Linked DNA regions of Acidaminococcus fermentans DSM 20731. Each later gene encodes a partner of the first gene's protein in a complex. Links are inferred from orthologs where the notes say so. Each region holds a gene or a part of one and is shown on either strand. Other genes may lie near its edges. The genes, in order: cdaA and glmM.

Region 1 (11,082 bases):
GGCGGAAAGTGTCAATAGCTTTTTTCCACTTTCCGCAGATTTTTTTAGTCGATCCCGGCGAGACTCCGATGGGCCAGGCCTACTCCCAGTTCGTTCAGGTTCAGGACCCCTACGCTCATGTACACGGCCACACAGAGATGTTCCCCATACCGGGCCACCCCGATCTTGCCCCCCACATTGAACCCGATGGCTTTTTCCATCATCTGTTCCAGGGCTTCATGGGCCGCGCCGGCCACGGTGCCGGCTCCCACATGGGTATCGGTGACGATGTTCTGCCGCTCGGCTGCCACCACCGCCCGTTCCACGATTTTTTTGATGGAAGGCAGGAACTCCCCGCCGAAATCCACCGCCGCTGCCCGGAACCCCTGTTCCCGCAGCTGTTCCTTCAGCCGGTCTTCCTCTTCCCGGGTGGCCGTCAGGGCCATCCGCAAAGCCGCCCGTCCCACATCGATGCTTGCAATGGGTCTGTTCATGGTACCACATCCCTTTCTGCCCAGAATACAAGTACTCCTATTATACCAAGATTCCCTTGTCAGGGAAAGCCGGGACTGGTAGAATGAGGGGATAACAAAGGAGGAATACCCCATGTCCGTCATTATGGCAGAAGAACTCCGTGCCGGCCTGATCCTGGGCGACCGGGACAATGACCAGTACCTGTACATGCCCGGAAGCGAAATCGGCAGCGACGACCCTGTATGCATCTTCGAAGAACACGGGAACAAAACCGATCTGCACCTGGCCGAAGCCGTGGAACTGGCCAAACGCCTGACCCTGAAGCCCACAGAGCACCCGGTATATGGAAAAAGGGCCTATTGAAAAAGGGGGCTGTTGCGTATGCAACAGCCCCCTTTTATCTTTCCTCCAACCGCTCCCGGATTGCTTCCAGGAATTCCTCGCTGTTGACCTTCTTTTTGTCCGGCAGGGTGGATACGGCCACCAAATCCCCGGTCATGATTCCTTCTTCCAGGGTCTGGATGGTAGCTTTTTCCAGCCGGTCCGCAAAGTCTGCCAGATCCGTGAGCCCATCCAGCTGGCCCCGTTTCCGCAGGGCTCCCGTCCAGGCAAACAGGGTGGCCACCGGGTTGGTGGAGGTCTTTTCCCCTTTCAGATACCGGTAGTAATGGCGCTGTACCGTGCCATGGGCCGCTTCGTATTCATAGCAGCCGTCCGGAGACACCAGCACGGAAGTCATCATGGCCAGGCTGCCGAAAGCGGTGGCCATCATGTCGCTCATCACATCCCCGTCATAGTTCTTGCACGCCCAGATCATGCCTCCTTTGGAGCGGACCACCCTGGCCACCACATCATCGATCAGGGTGTAGAAATATTCGATACCGGCGGCTTCGAATTTTTCTTTGTAATCAGCGTCATAAATGGCCTGGAAAATATCCTTGAACCGATGGTCATAAATCTTGGACACCGTATCCTTGGTGGCAAACCACAGATCTTCCTTCTGTTCCAGGGCATAGTTGAAGCAGGACCGGGCAAAATTGCTGATGGATTTGTCCGTGTTGTAGACCCCCTGGACAATCCCTGCATCCTGGAAGTCCATAATGGTCCGGCGGGTTTCCTTCCCGTCCGCCCCGGTGACCACCAGTTCCGCCTTGGCCGGGCCCTCCACCCGGATTTCCGTGTTCTTGTAGATGTCCCCATAAGCGTGCCGGGCAATGGTAATGGGCTTTTCCCAGGTGGGGATCAGGGGCCGGATGCCCTTCACCATAATGGGTTTCCGGAACACCGTTCCATCCAGGATGGCCCGGATGGTACCGTTGGGGCTGGCCCACATTTTCTTCAGGTTGTATTCCTTCACCCGGGCTGCATTGGCCGTAATAGTAGCGCATTTCACCGCCACCCCGTATTTTTTCGTTGCCAGGGCCGAATCGATGGTCACCTGGTCGTCTGTATCATCCCGGTGCTTCATCCCCAGGTCATAATATTCCGTTTTCAGGTCCACATAGGGAAGGATCAGGATATCCTTGATCATCTTCCACAGGATCCGGGTCATTTCATCCCCGTCCATTTCCACCAGCGGGGTTTTCATTTGGATTTTATCAGCCATGGGAACACTCCTTTCCAACTGCAAAACAAGCACATCCATATCTGTCCTTATGATACCACAGTCAGGAAAAAAGGAAACATACAAAAAATCCGAGGGCAGGTATCGGATAAATTTATGGGTGGGGAATTCAGTGGTCAGGTGGGCATCTTCTCCCCAATCGCAGGGGGCGCAGGCCCAGCGCTTCGCCAGCCTGGTTGCGTGCCCCCTACAGTTTATGCTGTTTCAAATTCAATTTGCAAAAATTGATTTCCATCAGCTGCTGACCGTTGACCGTTGACAGCTGACAAAAAAAGGGACTGTTGCTCATGCAACAGCCTCTTTTTCTTATCCTTTGAACGCATCCGTCAGCGGCGGTACGATCTGTTTCTTCCGGGACAGCACCTTGGGCAGATGGTAATGCCCGTCGGCTTCGGCCTTGCCGAAGGCTTTGTCCAGGATGTCCTGGTTCTTCCCGGCCCACAGCAGTTCGGTGACTTCGTCCATGATGTCGGTGACCATCAGCAGGCTGGTGTCGGCTTCCCCGCCATCCACCATGGCCTGAAGGGCTTTCTGGAGTTCCGGCCATTTGGCTTTGGCGGCTTCCCCGTTCATCACGTTCACCTGGGCCACAGTGACTTTCCCCTGGGGGAAGTCGAATTCTTTCATATCCCCATGGCAGATTTCTTCAGCGGTCATGGAGTTGATGGCGGAACCGGCCTGGAGCATTTCCAGGGCATAGGCCTGGGGATCAGCGATGCCGGCGATCTTGGCCAGGGCACCAGCAGCTTCCTTGTCCTTTTCCGTGGTGGTGGGGGACTTGAAGTACAGGGTGTCGGAGCTGATGGCAGAGAACAGCAGCCCGGCGATTTCTTTGGGCAGGGTCAGGTTGTTTTCCACAGCCACATTGTACAGGATGGTGGCAGTGCAGCCCACCGGCTGCATCCGGACAAACAGCGGGTTGGAAGTGACGATGCCGCCCAGCCGGTGATGATCGATGATTTCCACCAGATCCGCCTTGTCCAGCCCGTCCACAGCCTGGCTCATTTCATTGTGGTCCACCAGGATGATCTTCTGGCCTTCTTCCACCTTTTCCACCAGTGCAGGAGCGTCCACTTTCCAGTAATCCAGCACGAACCGGGTTTCCGGGTTCACGTTCCCGGCCCGGCAGGCAGTGACCTTTTCGCCCAGCTGGCCCTTGATCCAGGTATAGCTCAGGGCAGAGCAGATGGAGTCCGTATCCGGGTTCTTGTGCCCGGTGATGATGATGTTTTCCATAAAAGCATCTCCTTGTATTTTACTTGAACCGATATATTATACCACAGTCCCGGGAGCCCGTGGAAGCAAAACGCCACAGGCATTTTGCATTGAATGAAAACGCAGCCTTCGGCTGCCCCTCAGCCGCATCCTATTCCTCCGGTACCGCAAACCTCCCCATCAGCCTTCTGGCCTGATGGTACCCATCCATGGCGGCGCTCATGATGCCTCCGGCGTAGCCGGCCCCTTCTCCCGTAGGATACAGCCCCCGGCAGTTCACCGACTGGCCATCCTCTCCCCGGAGGATCCGCACCGGAGCCGAAGTCCGGGTCTCCACCCCGATCATCAGCCCCCGGGTGCTGAACCCGGGCAGCTTCCGTTCAAAATCCGCCAGCCCGTGCTCCAGGGATTCGATCACGAAATCCGGCAGGATCTTCCGCAGGTCCGCCGGCACCAGCCCCGGCCGGTAGCTGGGACGGAAGCCCACCTTCAAATCCGGCGCCGTTTTCTCCACAAAGCTCCGGCTGCTCTGGGCCGGTGCCCGGTAATCCCGGCTCACCTGCCAGGCCAGATGCTCATACTTCCGCTGGAATTCCATGCCCCCCAGCGGTCCCGCCGGGAAATCCCCCGGGTCCACACTCACCACCAGGGCGCTGTTGGCCAGGCCCGTATCCCGTTTGAAGGGGCTCATGCCGTTGACCACCAGGCCTCCCTGTTCCGAAGCGGAAGCCACCACCTGGCCCCCGGGGCACATGCAGAAGGAATACACCGCCCGTCCGGTTTCCTTGTCGTGGAAGATCAAAGCGTAATCCGCCGCTCCCAGTTTGGGATGGTTGGCGAACTTCCCGTACTGGGCCTGGTTAATCAGAGCCTGTTCATGCTCAATCCGTACTCCCACCGCAAAAGCCTTGGCCTCCAGATGGACGGACCGTTTCAGCAGGGTCTCATAGGTGTCCCGGGCGCTGTGGCCGCAGGCCAGGATCACTCCGTTGGTATCCAGCCACTCCCGGCCATTCAGTTCCACCGCCGTCAGCCCCCGCTCCGGATCCACCCGGAAATCCGTCACCTGGGTCTCGTACCGGATCTCGCCACCAGCCTTTTTGATCCGGCTGATCAGCCCGGTGACCATGAGCCGCAGTTTGTCCGTGCCCACATGAGGTTTCTGTTCCGTCAAAATTTCTTCCGGGGCCCCGGCTTCCACAAAGGTCCGGAGCAGATGGCCCATAATGGGGTCGTTGACCCGGGTGGTCAGCTTCCCGTCGGAAAAGGTCCCGGCGCCACCGGCTCCGAACTGCACATTGCTCACCGGATCCAGTTTCCCGGTTTTCCAGAAGGTTTCCACGTCCTTCACCCGGTGCTGCAGGTCCCGGCCCCGTTCCACCACCAGAGGTGCGTACCCCTGCCGGGCCAGTTCCAGGGCCGCCACAAGGCCCGCCGGTCCCAGGCCGATTACCACCGGCCGTCCCATGAGTTTTTCCGTTCCCAGCACCGGCGCCGGTTCCGGTTTTTCCTGCCACAGGCTCACCTGGGGATCCCGGAGCAGCCGGTCCAGCACCCCGGCCGCTGCTTCCACCCGGGCCCGCACATGGTACACCAGGCAGATGCTGCTTTTCCGCCGGGCATCCACCGCCTTCCGGACCACCTGGACCTGCCGGATGGCCCGGGGGGCCAGATGGTACTTCTTCCCGATGATCTGTTCCAGGGTATGGCTGCTGTCCAGCCCCACCCGGAGATTATTGATTCTGATTTCCACTGGCTTTGCCATCCTGCTGTTCCGTTCCTTTCTGCAAGGTGATTTCCACAATGACGCTGTGCTGATCCGCCAGCACCTGATCCGGGATCTGGAGCGGCATCTTCAGTTCCACGTCACTGGTAATGTTGTTCAGGACGATGGGGGCGGTGAGGATTTCCCGGATGCCCCCCAGCACCTTGGGTTCCGCCGTCAGCCGCACGCTATCCGGGGTGATCTTCACGCTCTTGATGGTGACCCCGTCCGGCAGCTTCCCGGACATATTGGCCTTCACCGGAAAATCATTGGTTCCCAGCTGGCGCACAATGGTCACCGTGGTCTTGATCTTCCCGGGCACCACCTTCACATCATACATTTCCCGTCCGGTCCGGTCCACTGCCACAGCCGTGGCTTCCGTGGAGAAGTTCCGGTCGTGGTGGCTGATATCCACCATCACCAGCACCTTGTCCACCTGGGAGATCCGTCCGCTGGCCCCCTTGATGGTCACCTTGGTGGGGGCCAGATCCATCTGGCTCACTGTGACCCCGCTATTGGGCACCCCTACGATCCGGGGTTCCAGGGTCATGGTTTTCTCCGCCAGGGAATCAGTTTCCAGCTGGAGCAGGCTGGGGTTCACTTCCGCCACTTCTCCCACCTTCACCGTGGCCTGGACGTTGTAGGTGTTCCGCCCCTTGGGGGCATCCGTAAAGTCGATGAAGGCCTTGATGTCCCCTTCCCGGAGCACGGCAATCTGGGACCGGGTCCCACTGACCTTCACGCTCACCGTTTCCGGCAGGTCCTTCACCACCATGTCCTCCGCCAGGTTCTGGGCCGTGAGAGGCACCTGGAAGGTCTTGGTGGTAATGGGATTCTGTTCGTTCATCACATAGACCCAAAGGATGCAGGCACAGACCACGGACATGATCCGCATCAGCCAGGAGTTCCGGTTGGGGTTCTGATTATTTTTCACCATGGCTGCCGCCTCCCTTCTGGTCATCAGAGGATGGGTGCTTCTTCCCCAGCTTGGCCAGGATGGTGTCCTTCCAGTTCAGCATGGGGGTCTTCATCACCGGCCGCAGCAGATCCTTCACATCCCCGTGGGTCAGGTACCGCTGGAGAGCACCGCCCCGGGCCAGGGAAATGGTCCCGGTTTCTTCACTGACCACCAGCACCAGGGCATCGGTCTGTTCCGAAAGGCCGATGGCCGCCCGGTGCCGGGTGCCCAGTTCCTGGCTCAGGTTCCGTGCTTCCGTCAGAGGCAGCAGACAGCTGGCCGCCGCGATCCGGTCCCCCCGGATGATCACCGCCCCATCGTGGAGGGGGGTGTTGGGGATGAAGATGTTTTCAAACAGGGCCGTACTGATCAGACCATCGATGGGAATCCCGGTTTCGATGTAGTCGTCCAGTCCCGTTTCCCGTTCGAACACCATCAGGGCCCCGATCTTGTTCCGGCTCAGGTCGTCAGCGGTGGTGGCCACCGCTTCCAGCATGTTTTCCACCTGCATTTCATTGAGCACCGTGCTCCGGCGGAACAGTTTCCCCCGGCCGATCTGTTCCAGTGCCCGGCGGAGTTCTGGCTGGAACACCACGGGCAGAGCAAACATCACTATAGTCATGAATTTTTCCAGGATCCAGTTGATCACATACAGGTTCAGCCATTTGCTGATCAGCATGATCACCAGCAGCATCAGCAGCCCTTTCACCAGGGATGCCGCCCGGGTATTCTTCAGCATCTGGTACAGCTTATTGAGAAAAAACGCCACCACCAGGATGTCGATCACATCCAGCATGGTAATGGTGTGGAGCAGGCCAATCACATGTCCTCCCATACTTTGTCCTCCTTCTGGCAGGTTTCTCTATCAGAAATGGTACAGAAATTCACCTACAATATAATATGATAATTATACGATGAAGACGAAAAAATGACAATCATTCGTGGTATACTGTGGGCAAATCCCATTTGCACAGAAAGGAACCTGCTTATGAACATCCTTGCCCTGGCCCGGGCCGAATTTCCGGAAACCGTCCGGCTCCGCCGCCATTTCCATGAAAACCCGGAGCTGAGCTGCCGGGAAGTGAACACCATCGCCTTTTTGGAAGCCTATCTGAAAGAGCTGGAGATCCCCACCGTCAACGTGCCCGACGGGGGTCTTCTGGGGATCATCGACAGCGGAAAACCCGGAAAGACTCTGCTCATGCGGGCGGACACCGATGCCCTGCCCATTGCCGAAAGCCCGGAGAACCTGAAAGAAAAGAAAGTCTGCCTGTCCCATGTGCCCGGAGTCTCCCACGCCTGCGGCCACGACGGCCACATGGCCATGCTGCTCACCGCCGGCCGGATCCTGGCGGCCCACAAAGAGGCCTTTTCCGGCAAAGTGGTGCTGTGTTTTGAACGGGGGGAAGAAGAAAGCGGGGACATCCAGAACCTGCTCCCCTACATCGTAAAAGAATCCGGCCTCACCATCGACGGCTGCTACGCCACCCATGTGCGCTGGGACCTGCCTGCCGGGAAAGTTTCCATTACCCCGGGGGCCGTCATGGGAGGGGGCTGTTCCTTTGTGATCCGGCTGAAAGGCACCTTCGGCCACGGAGCCCGGCCGGACCTGGCCAACAACCCCATGGACTGTTTCGCCGCCCTGTACCAGCAGCTGAACGAATTCCGCCAGCGGAAGGTGGATCCCTTCGAATGTCTCACCTTCTCCCTGGGCTTCGTCCACAGCGGAGAAAAATACAATGTGATCCCGGAAGACCTGACCTTCGGAGGCACCGCCCGGTTCTTCAGCTACGAAAAAGCCGGAAAACCCTTTGCAGACTTCCTGAAAAAAGCCCTGGCCGGCAATGCGGAAATCTACGGCTGTGAAGCGGAAATCCAGCACATGCCCGAAGCCCTGTTCGAGGCCCGGAACAACCCGGCCTGTGCCCGGTTGGGACGGAAGGCCGTGGAAGATGCCTTGGGGAAGGACGCCCTCCAGGATCCCCAGCCCTGGATGGCCTCCGAATCCTTTGCTCTGTTCCTCCAGGAATACCCGGGGGTACTGGCCTTCACCGGTATCGCCAACCCGGAAAAAGGCTGCGGCGCCAACCACCACACTCCGGAATTCGACATGGATGAACGGGGGCTCATGACCGGTGCCGCCATGGGCGTAGCCTACGCCCTGGCCTTCCTGAACACCGACTTCGACCCGGAATTCACCCCCAACCCGGAACCGGTGGAGCGGCTGGCCAGGAGGAATGTATAAAGATGGGTGTGAAAATAACTTTCACACCCCTGTCAACAGTCAGCTGTCAAAAAAGAGCTGTGAAGAAATGAGAAATTCATTTCTTCACAGCTCTTTTTCATATCCTCTTTTTCAATTCTTCCAGCACTTTTTTCTGTTCTTCCACCGCTTCTTTTCCCAATTCCACCTGTTTGGCGTTGTTCTGGGGAGCGGGGCCGCCGTAGCTGGTCCGGGCCGCCACGCAGTTTTCCGGTTTCAGGCATTCCAGCAGATCCTTTTCGAACAGAGGACTCATTTCCTTGTATTCCTCCAGGGTCAGCTGGCCCAGCAGCTTGTGTTCGGCAATGGCCTTGGCCACCGCTTTGCCCACCACCGCATGGGCTTTCCGGAAGGGCATCCCCTTCCGCACCAGGTAGTCCGCCAGGTCCGTGGCATTGGAATAATCCTTGTGGACTGCTTCCGCCATCCGTTCCTTGTTCACTTTGGTGGACAGGATCATGTCCCGGTACACCTGGAGAGAGAACTTCACCGTGTCGATGGCATCGAAGAACCCTTCCTTGTCTTCCTGCAGGTCCTTGTTGTAGGCCAGGGGCAAACCCTTCAGGGTGGTCAGAAGCGCCGTCAGGTGGCCGTACACCCGGCCGGTCTTCCCCCGGACCAGTTCAGAGATATCCGGGTTCTTCTTCTGGGGCATCATGGAAGAGCCGGTGGCAAAAGCATCATCCAGCTCGATGAACCCGAATTCCGTAGAAGACCACAGGCACATTTCTTCACTGAGCCGGGACAGATGCATCATCAAAAGAGAAGCAAAACTGAGGAATTCCAGCACATAGTCCCGGTCGCTGACCGCATCCATGCTGTTCCCGTACACCTGGGAGAAGTGGAGTTCTTCCGCCACCTGGAACCGGTCGATGGGCAGGGTGGTCCCGGCCACTGCACCGGCCCCCAGGGGCATGATGTCCGCCCCGTCCCACACGCCCTGGAGCCGGCGGAAATCCCGGCGGAGCATGTTGAAGTAGGCCAGCATATGATGGGCAAAGGTAATGGGCTGAGCCCGCTGGAGATGGGTATACCCGGGCATCAGGGTCTTCAGGTGCTTTTCCGCCATGGTCAGCAGGGCTTCCTCAAAGGCGATCAGCAGATCCATGATTTCGGTGACTTCCCGTTTCATGTACATGTGCATGTCCAGGGCCACCTGGTCGTTCCGGCTCCGGGCCGTATGGAGCCGGGCCCCGGCGTCCCCGATCTTGTCCGTCAGGGCCGCCTCGATGTTCATGTGGATATCTTCCAGCTGGGTGCTGAAGTCGAATTTCCCGGCCTGGATCTCTGCCAGGATCTCCTTCAGTCCCTTTTCGATGGCTGCCGCATCCTCCTGGCTGATGATCCCCACCTTGGCCAGCATATGGGCATGGGCGATGCTCCCCCGGATATCCTCATGGTACAGCCGTTTGTCGTAATCGATGGACGCGTTGAAGGCATCAACCAGGGCATTGGTATCCTTGCTGAACCGTCCACCCCACAGTTTCGTCTTGCTCATTATTTCAGTTTCCCCTGTTTCATCAGTGCTCTTACGGTGAGCGGCAGACCGAACAGGTTGATGAAGCCCTGGGCATCGGCCTGGTTGTACACTTCGTCTTCCCCGAAGGTGACGTATTCCTTGCTGTACAGGGAGTACGGGCTGGTGCTGCCGGCGGTGATGATGTTGCCTTTGTACAGTTTCATCTTTACGGTACCGGTGACGGTCTTCTGGGTTTCGTCCACGAAGGCCTGGAGAGCTTCCCGCAGAGGAGAGAACCACATGCCGTCATAGACCAGTTCCGCATACCGGATGCCGATCTGTTCCTTATAGTTGTAGGTGGCCCGGTCCAGGCACAGGTTTTCCAGTTCGTTGTGGGCGTAGTAGAGGATGGTGCCGCCGGGAGTTTCGTAAACCCCACGGTCCTTCATGCCCACCAGCCGGTTTTCCACCATGTCGGCGATGCCGATGCCGTTCCGTTTGCCGATTTCATTCAGGGTTTCCATCATTTCCACCGGTTCCATCTTCTTGCCGTTGACGGCCACAGGAACCCCCTGTTCAAAGTCCAGGGTCAGGTATTCGTCCTTGTCCGGAGCGGCTTCCGGAGTCTGGCTCATGATGTAGATTTCAGATTTGGGTTCGTTGGAGGGATCTTCCAGGTCGCTGCCTTCATGGGACAGGTGCCAGATGTTCCGGTCCATGCTGTAGTCCTTTTTCTTGGTGACAGGCACCGGAATGTTGTGGGCGGCTGCATAGTCGATGGCGTCATCCCGGGATTTGATGTTCCATTCTCTCCAGGGAGCGATTACCTTCAGCTGGGGAGCCAGAGCCTTGATGCCCAGTTCGAACCGGACCTGGTCGTTGCCCTTGCCGGTAGCCCCGTGGGCAATGGCGTCCGCCCCTTCCTTCAGGGCGATGTCCACCAGGTATTTGGCAATGATGGGCCGTGCAATGGAAGTCCCCAGCAGGTATTTCTTTTCGTAAACGGCGCCGGATTTCACCATGGGCCAGGCGTATTCTCTCAGGAATTCGTCCCGCAGGTCCAGGATGTAGGCCTTGCTGGCCCCGGATTTGATGGCTTTGTCATGGACGGGAGCCACTTCTTCCCCTTGTCCGATATCCGCCGTTACGGTGATGACTTCACAGTTGTTGTAGTTTTCCTTCAGCCAGGGAATGATACAGGAGGTGTCCAGGCCGCCAGAATAGGCCAGGACAACTTTTTTGATGTCTTTTTTATCCATTGCAGGTCTCTCCTTTATTTGTTCTATCCTTTTATTTTACAGCACAGCGTCACTCATCAGCAAGGCCATAATGGCTTTTTGCACAT
Region 2 (10,942 bases), 360 kb from region 1 along the record:
GCTCCGGGCACTGCCGGTGATCTTGGCGATGAGGGTCCCCGGTTCCAGCGGTTCTCCGTCCCGGGCCAGGGCTTCAAAAGTCAGGCCGGGGTCCAGCACCTGGAACACCCGCCGGGCCACCTCCACCCCGCAGAGGATCCCTGTATCCTTGGCGTGGATGATGCCGCAGGTCACCGCCTCTGCCGGCAGCAGGGCCTCACTGGTCAGATCTCCGCTGCCCACATCTTCCGCCAGCCATTCCTCCAGCTGCTTATCCAACATTCTGCTGTACATGGATGGTGCCTCCTTCATTTTCTTCGATGCTGTGGTGCTTCCAGCAGTCCCTGGGTTCCGGGAAATCCAGCCGGTAATGGGCACCCCGGCTTTCTTCCCGCTGGAGCGCCGCCCGGGCAATGAGCCGGGAAACCAGCAGCTGGGCTTTCAGGTCCAGCTGGTCCGGATTTTCCGCTGCCCGTCCTTCATATTTCCGGGCCAGGCCGTCCATGGTTTCCAGGGCCTGTTCAAGGTCGTCCCGGTCCCGGGCAATGCCCAGCTGCCGGCTCATCAGTTCCTGGAGCTGCTGCCGGTCCGCCGCCTGCTCCCGGGAAGAAACCGTCCAGGGTGCCAGCTCTGCTTTCCAGCTGCCTTCCGGTTCCGCCGGCCGGTTTTCCGGAATATCCTGGCACAGGGCCCGGGCTGCCCGGCGTCCGAATACCAGCCCTTCCAGCAGGGAATTGCTGGCCAGCCGGTTGGCCCCCTGGAGCCCCGTACAGGCGGCTTCTCCGCAGGCGTACAGGCCTTTCACCGTGGTACGGCCCCAGCCATCGGTACGGATGCCTCCCATCATGTAATGGGCTGCCGGAGCAATGGGGATCCGCTCCTTCCCCATATCCACTCCGTAGTCCAGGAGGGTCCGGAAGATCATGGGGAACTTCTCTTCCACCTTTTCGATTCCCGTGGCATCCAGCCACACATGGTCACTGCCGCACTTTTTCATTTCCGTGGCAATGGCCCGGGCCACCACATCCCGGGGAGCCAGTTCCTTCATGGGATGATACCCGGGCATGAACCGTTCTCCCCGGGTGTTGTACAGGAGGGCGCCCGCACCCCGGACCGCTTCCGAAACCAGGAAGCTGGGCCGGCCGGGAATGGCCAGGGCCGTGGGATGGAACTGGACGAATTCCATATCCATCAGTTCCGCTCCCGCCCGGCAGGCCAGAGCCAGGCCGCTGCCGGTGGCCCCCTCCGGATTGGTGGTGTGGGCGAAGAGCCGTCCCACGCCTCCCGTGGCCAGTACCACCCCATTGGCCGCCAGACGGACCGTCCGCCCCTTGTGGAGTGCCATGGCGCCCTGGCAGCGGCCCTCCCGGACCAGGAGATCCGTTACATAGCAGTGTTCCAGGGTGGCGATCCGTTTTTCTTCCCCGGCAATGGCCCGGAGAGCCCGGGACACTTCCGCCCCGGTACTGTCCCCATTGGCGTGGACGATCCGGTTCCGGCTGTGGCAGCCTTCCCGTCCCAGGGCCAGGGTTCCGTCAGGATTTTTATCGAACCGGGCCCCGTGATGGAGCAGGTCCAGCACCGCATCCGGCCCTTCCGTCACCACGATCCGGGCCATGGATTCATCGGTCAGGCCGGCTCCCGCCACCAGGGTATCCTGATAATGGAGGGTGGGGTCATCATCCTGACCCAGGGCTGCGGCAATGCCCCCCTGGGCTTTGGCCGTGTTGCTGTCCTGGAGTTCATCCCGGGCCACCACCAGCACTTCCCGGCCGGCTTCCGCCAGGGACCAGGCCGTCTGGAGCCCGGCGGCCCCGGACCCGATCACCAGGATATCCGTCTGTATCACCGGCGTCTCCGCCGTATCAAAACTTGTCCAATAGGTTTCCATAAGGAATCCTCCTTTGATAAGGGTCTGCTGCTTTGGCAGCAGCCTGTCACAGGTCATAGATCATACACCAATGGAAGAAACCCGATTGACGGGTTTCCCTTCATTGCCTGCGGAGCAGGCTATCTTCGGCTATCGACCCATTGTCAACCCAGTCACTTCACTTCCAGCATCCGTTCCAGGGCCGTCCGGGCCTTTGTCCGGATCTCTTCCGGCACCACGATCCGGGGTTCCAGGGTCTCCAGGGACCGTTTCACCAGCTCCAGGGTGGTCTTCTTCATGTTGGGGCACAGGAGATTCCCTCCGGCCATGTAGAACTTCTTGTGCGGGCACTTCCATTCCAGCTGGGTCAGCACCCCGCATTCCGTGGCAATGATGAATTCCTCATCAGGGCTCTGCTGTGCATAATGGATGATTCCCATGGTGCTGCCCACGTAATCCGCCAGGGCCCGGACTTCCGGCCGGCATTCCGGGTGCATCAACACTTTGGCTCCGGGATGGGCCTTTTTGGCTTCCGTCACTTCTGCCACCGAAAGGGCATGATGGGTGGGACAGGCCCCCCGCCAGGGCAGAATGGTGTGATGGGTCTTTTCCGCCGTAAAGGTGGCCAGATTCTGATCCGGCACAAACAGGATGGGCTGGTCCGCCGGCAGGCTTTCGATCACCTTTACCGCATTGGAAGACGTGCAGCAGATTTCACTGAGGGCCTTGACGCTGGCCGGGGTGTTCACATAGGACACCACCTTGTATTCCGGATGGTCCTTCAGGAATGCCTTTACCCGGGATTCCAGGGTATCGTCGAACATCCGGCACCCGGCATCGATGGCCGGCAGCAGGGTAATCTTGTCCGGGGACAGGATATTGGCCGTTTCCGCCATGAAGCGGACCCCGCAGAACACGATCACATCCGCATCGGTCTGGGCCGCCTGCTGGGACAGGGCAAAAGAATCACCGCAGAAATCAGCAATTTCCTGGATTTCTTCCGGTTGGTATACATGGGCCAGGATCACCGCGTTCCGTTCCTTCTTCAAGCGGGTGATGGCATCAAACAAGTCTTCCATGGGTCAGGTCTCCTTTGGGAAAAAGGGAAACTCCTCCGAGTCCCCCTTTTGGTTTTGTGTACATTATACACGATTTTTCTTCCATTGTCATGTCAGCAAATGTCAATGGATAATGCAATGAACCCATTGTAGCCGATTTTGGATAAAAGTGCAAGGAGGTCGCGACTCACGACCCGTGATCTTTTCCATTAAAAAATGCTCCCCGGAGGGAGCATTTTATCCTTATGAACTTATTCCACCGTCACACTCTTGGCCAGGTTCCGGGGTTTGTCCACGTCGCATCCTCTGGCCAGGGCGGCGTAGTACGCCAGCAGCTGGAGAGGGATCACGGCCAGGATGGGAGCCAGGTCTTCGTCGGCTTTGGGGATGATGATCACGTTGTTGGCATGTTTGGCCAGTTCCGTATCCCCTTCCATGCCGATGCCGATCACAATGGCACCCCGGGTCTTCACTTCCTGGAGGTTGCTGATGGTCTTTTCATAGATGTTGGACTGGGTGGCCAGCACGATCACCGGCACCCCTTCCGTAATCAGAGCCAGGGTCCCGTGCTTCAGTTCACCGGCCGCATAGGCTTCCGCATGGATGTAGGAGATTTCCTTCAGCTTCAGAGCCCCTTCCAGAGCCACGGCATAGTCCAGGCTCCGGCCCAGGAAGAAGGCATCTTCCCGGTTGGCATAATTGGTGGCGTACACTTTGATCTGGTCCACATGGTCCAGGATGTCGTGCATCTGTTCCGGCACTTCCAGGACGCTCTGGATCAGGGCATGGAGCCGTTCGTCGCTGATCTTGCCCTTCAGATCGGAAATGTACAGGCTCAGCAGCAGCATAACGATCAGCTGGGTGGTATAAGCCTTGGTGGAAGCCACGGCGATTTCCGGACCTGCATAGGTGTAAACCACCTGATCCGCTTCCCGGGCGATGGAGGACCCCACCACGTTGGTGACGGCCATGGTCCTGGCCCCCCGGCGCTTGGCTTCCTTCAGGGCTTCCAGGGTATCACTGGTTTCCCCGGACTGGCTGATCACGATGCACAGGCAGCTTTCGTCCACAATGGGGTTCCTGTACCGGAATTCGGAAGCGATATCCACTTCCACCGGGATCCGGGCCATTTTTTCAATGTAGTACTTGCCCACAATCCCTGCATGGTAGGCCGTGCCGCAGGCCACGATGAAGATCTTTTGGATATCCTTCAGGGTTTCCGGGGTCCAGTTCAGTTCGTTGAAGACCACCTTGTCGCTGCCCTTGTCCACCCGGCCCCGGAGGGTATCCCGGACGGCTTTGGGCTGTTCGTAGATTTCCTTCAGCATGAAATGCTCAAAGCCGCCTTTTTCCGCCGCTTCCGCATCCCAGGTCACCCGGAAGACTTTCTTGTCGATTTTGTGGCCTTCCAGGTCTTTTACCACAACCTTGTCCGGTTCCACTACGGCCATTTCCCCGTCACTGAGGATGTAGGTATCCCGGGTCTTGCTGATGATGGCCGGGATATCGGAGGCAATGTAGTTTTCTCCTTTGCCCAGGCCGATGACCAGCGGGTTGTTCTTTTTGGCGCAGATCAGCTTGCCGGGATCTTTGGCGCACAGGAACACCAGGGAATAGGAACCCTCGATGGTGTGGAGCACTTTCCGGACGGTGCTTTCAAAATCCCCGTCCCACAGGTCCGCCATCAGATGGGCCACGATTTCCGTATCCGTTTCAGAACGGAAATGATGGCCTTTTTTCAGCAGAGCCTGCTTCAGAGGCATGTAGTTTTCGATGATCCCGTTGTGAACTACGGCAAACTGGCCGCTTTCGTCCGTATGGGGATGGGCGTTGATGTCACTGGGTTTCCCGTGGGTGGCCCACCGGGTGTGACCGATGCCCAGGGTCCCTACCGGTTCGTGGCCCACGATTTTCTGGCGCAGGGCATCCAGCCGGCCCACGCATTTTTCCACAGCGATCTTCCCGTCGTTGTATACGGCGATGCCGGCAGAGTCATACCCTCTGTATTCCAGTTTGCTCAGGCCTTCCATCAAAAAGGGAGTTGCCTGATGACGTCCGATATATCCTACGATTCCGCACATTGTTGTTGTGCCCTCCTGCGATTTGTAGTTACCGTCTGCCGCCGCCCCTTCTGTGTTCCTCTGTTGCCAGAGGGATTTGTAGGACAGCTTACGGTCTGCAGCTTACCGGGAGGCATCCGCTGACTGTTCGATGAACCTCCACCTCGTCGGCCAGGCCAAAGCCCGGCACCTGCGCTCGATGATTTGCAGGAATCCCTTCAGCCCGTTCCCCCTCCAAACAGGCGGCCTTCCAGTCCGGTATTCCCGGAAGGCATGTTCCTACAGATACTTTATGATACTATGTTTTTGCCCCGGGGTCAACTGGAAAGGGGGCTGTTGCATGCGCAACAGCCCCTCTTCTCTTTACGCCAGTTCCTTCCGCACCACTTCTGCAATGGCTTCGGTAATGTTGTCCAGTTCCACCTGGTTGGGGCCCTGGGCCATGATCCGGATCAGCGGTTCCGTACCGCTGGCCCGCACCAGCACCTGGCCGTCGTCCCCCAGTTCTTCCGTGTACTTCCGGACCACATCGGCAATGGCCTGGTTTTCCTGCCAGCCGTTCTTGTCCTTCACCCGCACGTTCAGCAGGGTCTGGGGATATTTCACCATCAGAGCCCCCAGCTGGGACAGTGTCTGGTTGTGGCGCACCAGGCTGCCCAGGAGCTTCACCCCGGTCATCATCCCGTCCCCGGTGCGAACCAGATCTCCGAAGATGATGTGGCCGGACTGTTCGCCACCCAGTTTGTAGTCATGCTTCAGCATTTCTTCCAGCACATACCGGTCGCCGACGGAAGTCTTCACCGTGGAACCCCCGTGTTCCTTCATGGCCTTGGCCAGGCCCACGTTGCTCATCACGGTGGTGACCAGCACATTGTCCTTCAGTTTGCCGGCCTTCATCAGGTCCAGGGCGCAGATCAGCATAATCTGGTCCCCGTCCAGCACTTCGCCGTTTTCGTCCACAGCCAGCAGACGGTCCGCATCCCCGTCGTTGGCCAGGCCGCAGTCGGCGCCCACTTCCTTCACCTTGGCCTGGAGCGCTTCCAGGTGGGTGGAGCCGCAGCCGTTGTTGATGTTGATCCCGTTGGGTTCATGGAAAATGGGAATCACATGGGCCCCCAGGGTCCGGAGAATGGCCGGGGCGATTTCACTGTTGGCCCCGTTGGCACAGTCCATGACCACCTTCAGGCCGTTCAGCTTCACATCGGCGCAGTCCACAATATGCTTTACGTACACCATCCCCATATCCGGTTCCTGGATCACCCGTCCCAGGTTGGACCCGGTCACCGTCTGGGAATAGTCCACCGGCTGGTTCACGATGGCTTCGATTTCATCCTCCACCGCATCCGGCAGTTTGTAGCCGGTCCGGGCAAAGAACTTGATCCCGTTGTCTTCAAAAGGATTGTGGGAAGCGGAAATCACCACCCCCGCATTGGCTTCCAGTTTTTCCGTCAGATAGGAAACCGCCGGCGTGGGGATCACCCCCAGCAGATGGGCATTGCCCCCGGCACTGCAGATGCCGGCCGCCATGGCGCTTTCCAGCATGGTGCCGGAAAGCCGGGTATCCCGTCCGATCAGGATCTTGGGAGTCTTCACTTCCCGTCCGAAATACTGAGCCGCCGCACGGCCCAGCTTGTAAGCCAGTTCCACATTGAGTACAGGACCATTGGCGACGCCGCGGACGCCGTCCGTTCCAAACATTCTAGCCATCAGAGCCCTCCAGGTTGTACAGGTATTTGCTGCTTATTTTTCTTCTTCCACTTTCCGGCCTGCCATTTCCACTAGCATTTCGCCGGGGGTGATGTTATGGTAAGCCAACAGCACTAAGCAATGATACCATAAATCCCCCATCTCGTAAACAACCTGGTCCGCATCGCTGTTTTTCGAAGCCAGGATGGTCCGGGTGGTGTTGGCCCCCAGTTCCGTCAGGAGCTTGTCCTGGCTGGGTGCCGGCAGCAGCTTCCGGGCCTCCTTCTGTTTTTCCTGATAGCAGACAATCTGCTTGTACAGCTCGTTGATCACCTGGGGCAGCCGGTTGTCCGCCACCGGCAGGCTTTCTCCGGAGCCACTGTTCCACAGGGGATTGAAGAAACAGGAATAGTTCCCGGTGTGGCAGGCGGCCCCCTTCTGCTCCACTTTCACCAGCAGGGCATCCCCGTCGCAGTCATAGGTGATGCTGTGCACCTTCTGGGTATGGCCGCTGGTGGCACCCTTGTTCCACAGTTCCTGGCGGCTCCGGCTCCAGAACCAGGTATATCCGGTTTCCACCGTGCGGGCCAGGCTGGTGCCGTTCATATAGGCCAGCATCAGTACCTTGTCCGTCTTCACATCCTGGACAATGGCAGGGATCAGGCCCCTGTCGTCAAACTTCAGCTTGCTGATATCGATTTTCATAACCGTACGTCCACTCCTTTGCTCCGCAAGTATTCCTTCACCTGGCGGATCGTGAAATTCCTGTAATGGAATACGGAAGCGGCCAGAGCCGCGTCAGCCTTGCCGGCGGTCAGGACTTCATAGAAATCTTCCAGGGATCCGGCACCCCCGGAGGCAATCACCGGTACGGGAACCGCTTCGGCCACCTTCCGGGTCAGGGGGATATCGAACCCATCCTTGGTGCCATCCGCATCCATACTGGTCAGCAGGATTTCCCCCGCCCCCAGGGATACGGCTTTTTTCACCCATTCCAGGGCATCCAGCCCGGTAGGGGTGTGGCCTCCGTTGATGTACACTTCCCAGGAATCCTCTCCCCGGCGTTTGGCGTCCACAGCCAGCACCACGCACTGGTTCCCGAAGGCTTCCGCCCCCCGGGTGATCAGGGTGGGATCCTTCACCGCCGCCGTGTTCAGACTGGTCTTGTCCGCCCCGGCCAGGAGCACGGCCCGCATATCTTCGATGGAAGAGATGCCGCCGCCCACAGTCAGGGGCATGAACACTTCCCGGGCCGTCCGTTCGATGGTTTCCACCATGGACTTCCGTTTTTCCAGAGAAGCGGTGATATCCAGGAACACCAGCTCATCCGCCTGTTCCTGTTCATAGAGGGAAGCCAGTTCCACCGGGTCCCCGGCATCCCGGAGGCTGACGAAATTGGTCCCCTTGACCACCCGTCCGTCCTTTACGTCCAGACAGGGAATGATCCGTTTTGCCAGCATGGCTCTACGCCTCCTTCGCAATCGCAACAGCCTGGCGAAGGTCAATGGCGCCAGTATACAGCGCCTTACCTATAATACACCCTTCAATGCCATCTGTTTCTCTTTTTTTTAAAATTTTCAAATCTTCCAGGCTGGCCACCCCGCCGCTGGCCGTTACCGCCAGTCCGGAGGCCTGGGCCACCTTTACCGTGGCTTCCACGTTCACCCCGCTGAGCATACCGTCCCGGGCAATGTCCGTGAAGATGATCCGTTCCACCCCGGCTTCCGCCATTTTCCGGGCCAGCTCTTCCGCCTGGATGTGGCCGCTGGCTTCCCAGCCTTCCACTGCCACGTCCCCGTTCTTGGCGTCGATGCCCACCACGATCCGGCCGGGATATTTTTCACAGGCTTCCTTCACCAGATCCGGATTCTTTACCGCGGCAGACCCCAGGATCACCTGGTGGACCCCCCGGTCCAGCAGCCGGGCCACGTGTTCCATGGTCCGGATGCCGCCCCCCACTTCAATGGGAATGTTCCCCTGTTTCAGGATGGCATCGATGGACAGCAGGTTCCGGCTTTCCCCGGCTACCGCTCCGTCCAGATCCACCACATGGATGCAGCTGGCCCCCTCATCGGCCCATTTCCTGGCCATGGCACCGGGATCGGTGCTGTATACGGTTTCTCTGGAAAAATCGCCCTTCACCAGGCGGACGCAGTTGCCTCCCCGCAGGTCGATGGCTGGATAGATGTTCATAGTTTCCACTCCTTGAAAGCTTTCAGCATGGCCAGACCGGCGAAAGAGGACTTTTCCGGATGGAACTGGAAGCCCTGGACGCTACCCTGGCCCACGCTGGCCGTAATCCGGGTCCCGTAATCGCAGACCGACGTAATGATGGACGGATCCTCCGGCACTGCATGGAAGCTGTGGACGAAGTATACGTACTTTCCGTCAGCATCCTGCAGCAGGGGGGAGGGATTCACCGTGGTGATCCGGTTCCACCCCATATGGGGGATCTTGTATTCCGTGACGATTTTCTTCACCTGGCCCTTGAAATACCCCAGGCCCTTTACTCCCGGTGCTTCTTCGCTGCCTTCGAACAGCAGCTGTTCTCCCAGGCAGATGCCCAGGAAAGGCTTGCCGCTGTGGAGAGCCTGCTGGACCGCTTCTTCCAGTCCCCGGCCCCGCATGGTATCCATACAGTCCCCAAAGGATCCCACCCCCGGCAGGATCACTTTGGGCGCCGCTTCGATCACCTTGGGGTCCCCGGAAACCACCGGGCTGGCCCCGATTTTCAGCAGGCCGTTGTACACGGAGTGCAGGTTGCCCCGTCCGTAATCGATGATCACAATGGTGTCTTTGTCCATATTACAGTGCCCCCTTGCTGCTCATCACCCCGTGCACCCGGGGATCCAGGGCCACCGCCTGGCTCATGGCCCGTGCCACGCCTTTGAAGATGGCTTCCAGCATATGGTGGGTGTTCTTCCCGTAAGGCACGTTGATGTGGAGGGTCAGGCCGCAGTTCATGGCCAGGGCCCGGAAGAAATCCTCGCCCATTTCCGTATCGAAGTTCCCCAGGGTCACCCGGGGAATGAGGTCTGCATTCCACACCAGGTAGGGCCGGCCGGAAAAGTCCAGGGCGATTTCCGCCAGGGCTTCATCCATGGGCAGCAGGAAGCTGCCGTACCTGTGGATGCCTTTTTTGTCCCCCAGAGCCTGGGCAATGGCCTGGCCCAGGGCGATGCCCACATCTTCCACCGTATGGTGGCAGTCCACTTCCAGGTCCCCCTGGGCCCGCACCTTCAGATCCATGAAAGAATGGACCGCCAGAAGAGTCAGCATATGATCCAGGAAGCCCACACCGGTGGAAATATCCGCCTTTCCGGTGCCGTCCAGGTCCAGTTCCACCAGGATCCGGGTTTCTTTCGTATTCCGTTCCACTTTCCCTTGCCGCATAACCAATGGCCTCCCTCGTTTACAGAATGATATCCCTGATGGCTTCAATGATCAGGGGATTTTCTGCCGCCGTGCCTACAGAAATCCGCAGGCCCCCGGGCAGCCGGGGATTCTGGGAGTAGTTCCGTACCAGCACCTTCCGGGCCAGCAGTTCCTTGAACAGAAATCCGCCGGCTGCCATGGCCTTTTCCCCGCCGGGCAGATCCGCCGCACTGGCTTTGTCCGCCAGTTTGTCCAGGACTTTCCCCGCCGGCAGGGCCAGCAGGAAGTTGGTGGCGCTGGGCAGTACCCGGAAGTCCAGGGCTTCCAGCTGTTCCCGCAGGTACCGGCGGCCGCTGACCACCGCTTCCACCCGTTCCCGGAGCACTTCCGGCTTGCTGAACAGCAGTTCCGCCGCCAGGATGGAGATCCCGTTCACCGTATAGGGCAGCAGCACCTTCTTCAGGACCTTCATCACGGCTGCACTGCCCACTCCGTAGCCGATCCGCAGATTGGCCAGGCCGTAGGCCTTGGAGAAGGTCTTCAGCACCAGCAGATTGTCCACTTCATTGACCAGGTCCAGGGTGGACAGTTCTTCCATCTTCCCTTCTTCCACGGCAAATTCCATATAGGCTTCGTCCATGATCACTGGGCACTCCACGTTCCGGATGATTTTTTCCATGGCGGCTCTGGGATTGAAGTTCCCCGTGGGATTGTTGGGATTGCAGATAATGATGAGGGCCGGCTTCTCTTCCCGGCAGAATGCGATGACTCCCTCCGGATCCACGAACCCGTCCGCCGTCAGCGGGAACAGCACCGGTTCGCTGTCCGCCAGGATGGCGTAGGTCTGGTACATGGAAAAGGACGGCGTGGCGGAAGCAATCTTTCGGCCTGCGCCCCCGAAGGCATAGCAGGCT

What was found.
Region 2: the proteins of cdaA (region 1) and glmM are in contact, whole or in part, in a crystal structure (PDB 7OJS), measured with the Bacillus subtilis proteins. The link is inferred for Acidaminococcus fermentans DSM 20731 from one-to-one orthologs.

What each region holds. Positions count from the first base shown.
Region 1 is NC_013740.1:701,095-712,176, reverse strand. The notes cover bases 4,916-7,877. They hold cdaA (diadenylate cyclase CdaA), read right to left. Parts: upstream 6,851-7,877; coding sequence 5,981-6,850; downstream 4,916-5,980. Other genes in these bases: ACFER_RS03145 (M20 metallopeptidase family protein), read left to right, coding at 7,004-7,877; ACFER_RS03155 (CdaR family protein), read right to left, coding at 5,026-5,994; ACFER_RS03160 (NAD(P)/FAD-dependent oxidoreductase), read right to left, coding at 4,916-5,045. Outside these bases: ACFER_RS03180 (HutP family protein), read right to left, coding at 45-473; ACFER_RS03175 (hypothetical protein), read left to right, coding at 586-816; ACFER_RS03170 (NADP-dependent isocitrate dehydrogenase), read right to left, coding at 851-2,059; ACFER_RS03165 (manganese-dependent inorganic pyrophosphatase), read right to left, coding at 2,384-3,313; more of ACFER_RS03160, read right to left, coding at 3,444-4,915; more of ACFER_RS03145, read left to right, coding at 7,878-8,260; argH (argininosuccinate lyase), read right to left, coding at 8,358-9,776; ACFER_RS03135 (argininosuccinate synthase), read right to left, coding at 9,776-10,996; argF (ornithine carbamoyltransferase), read right to left, coding at 11,033-11,082. UniProt on the Bacillus subtilis protein: One of 3 paralogous diadenylate cyclases (DAC) in this bacteria, catalyzing the condensation of 2 ATP molecules into cyclic di-AMP (c-di-AMP). Upon expression in E.coli leads to c-di-AMP synthesis.
Region 2 is NC_013740.1:1,057,470-1,068,411, reverse strand. The notes cover bases 4,503-7,324. They hold glmM (phosphoglucosamine mutase), read right to left. Parts: upstream 6,675-7,324; coding sequence 5,331-6,674; downstream 4,503-5,330. Other genes in these bases: hisIE (bifunctional phosphoribosyl-AMP cyclohydrolase/phosphoribosyl-ATP diphosphatase HisIE), read right to left, coding at 6,708-7,324; glmS (glutamine--fructose-6-phosphate transaminase (isomerizing)), read right to left, coding at 4,503-4,988. In the rest of the region: nadC (carboxylating nicotinate-nucleotide diphosphorylase), read right to left, coding at 1-273; nadB (L-aspartate oxidase), read right to left, coding at 251-1,870; quinolinate synthase NadA, read right to left, coding at 2,023-2,928; more of glmS, read right to left, coding at 3,159-4,502; more of hisIE, read right to left, coding at 7,325-7,358; imidazole glycerol phosphate synthase subunit HisF, read right to left, coding at 7,355-8,113; hisA (1-(5-phosphoribosyl)-5-[(5-phosphoribosylamino)methylideneamino]imidazole-4-carboxamide isomerase), read right to left, coding at 8,118-8,846; imidazole glycerol phosphate synthase subunit HisH, read right to left, coding at 8,843-9,457; imidazoleglycerol-phosphate dehydratase HisB, read right to left, coding at 9,459-10,046; ACFER_RS04815 (pyridoxal phosphate-dependent aminotransferase), read right to left, coding at 10,066-10,942. UniProt on the Bacillus subtilis protein: Catalyzes the conversion of glucosamine-6-phosphate to glucosamine-1-phosphate. Glucosamine-1-phosphate is used for cell wall biosynthesis.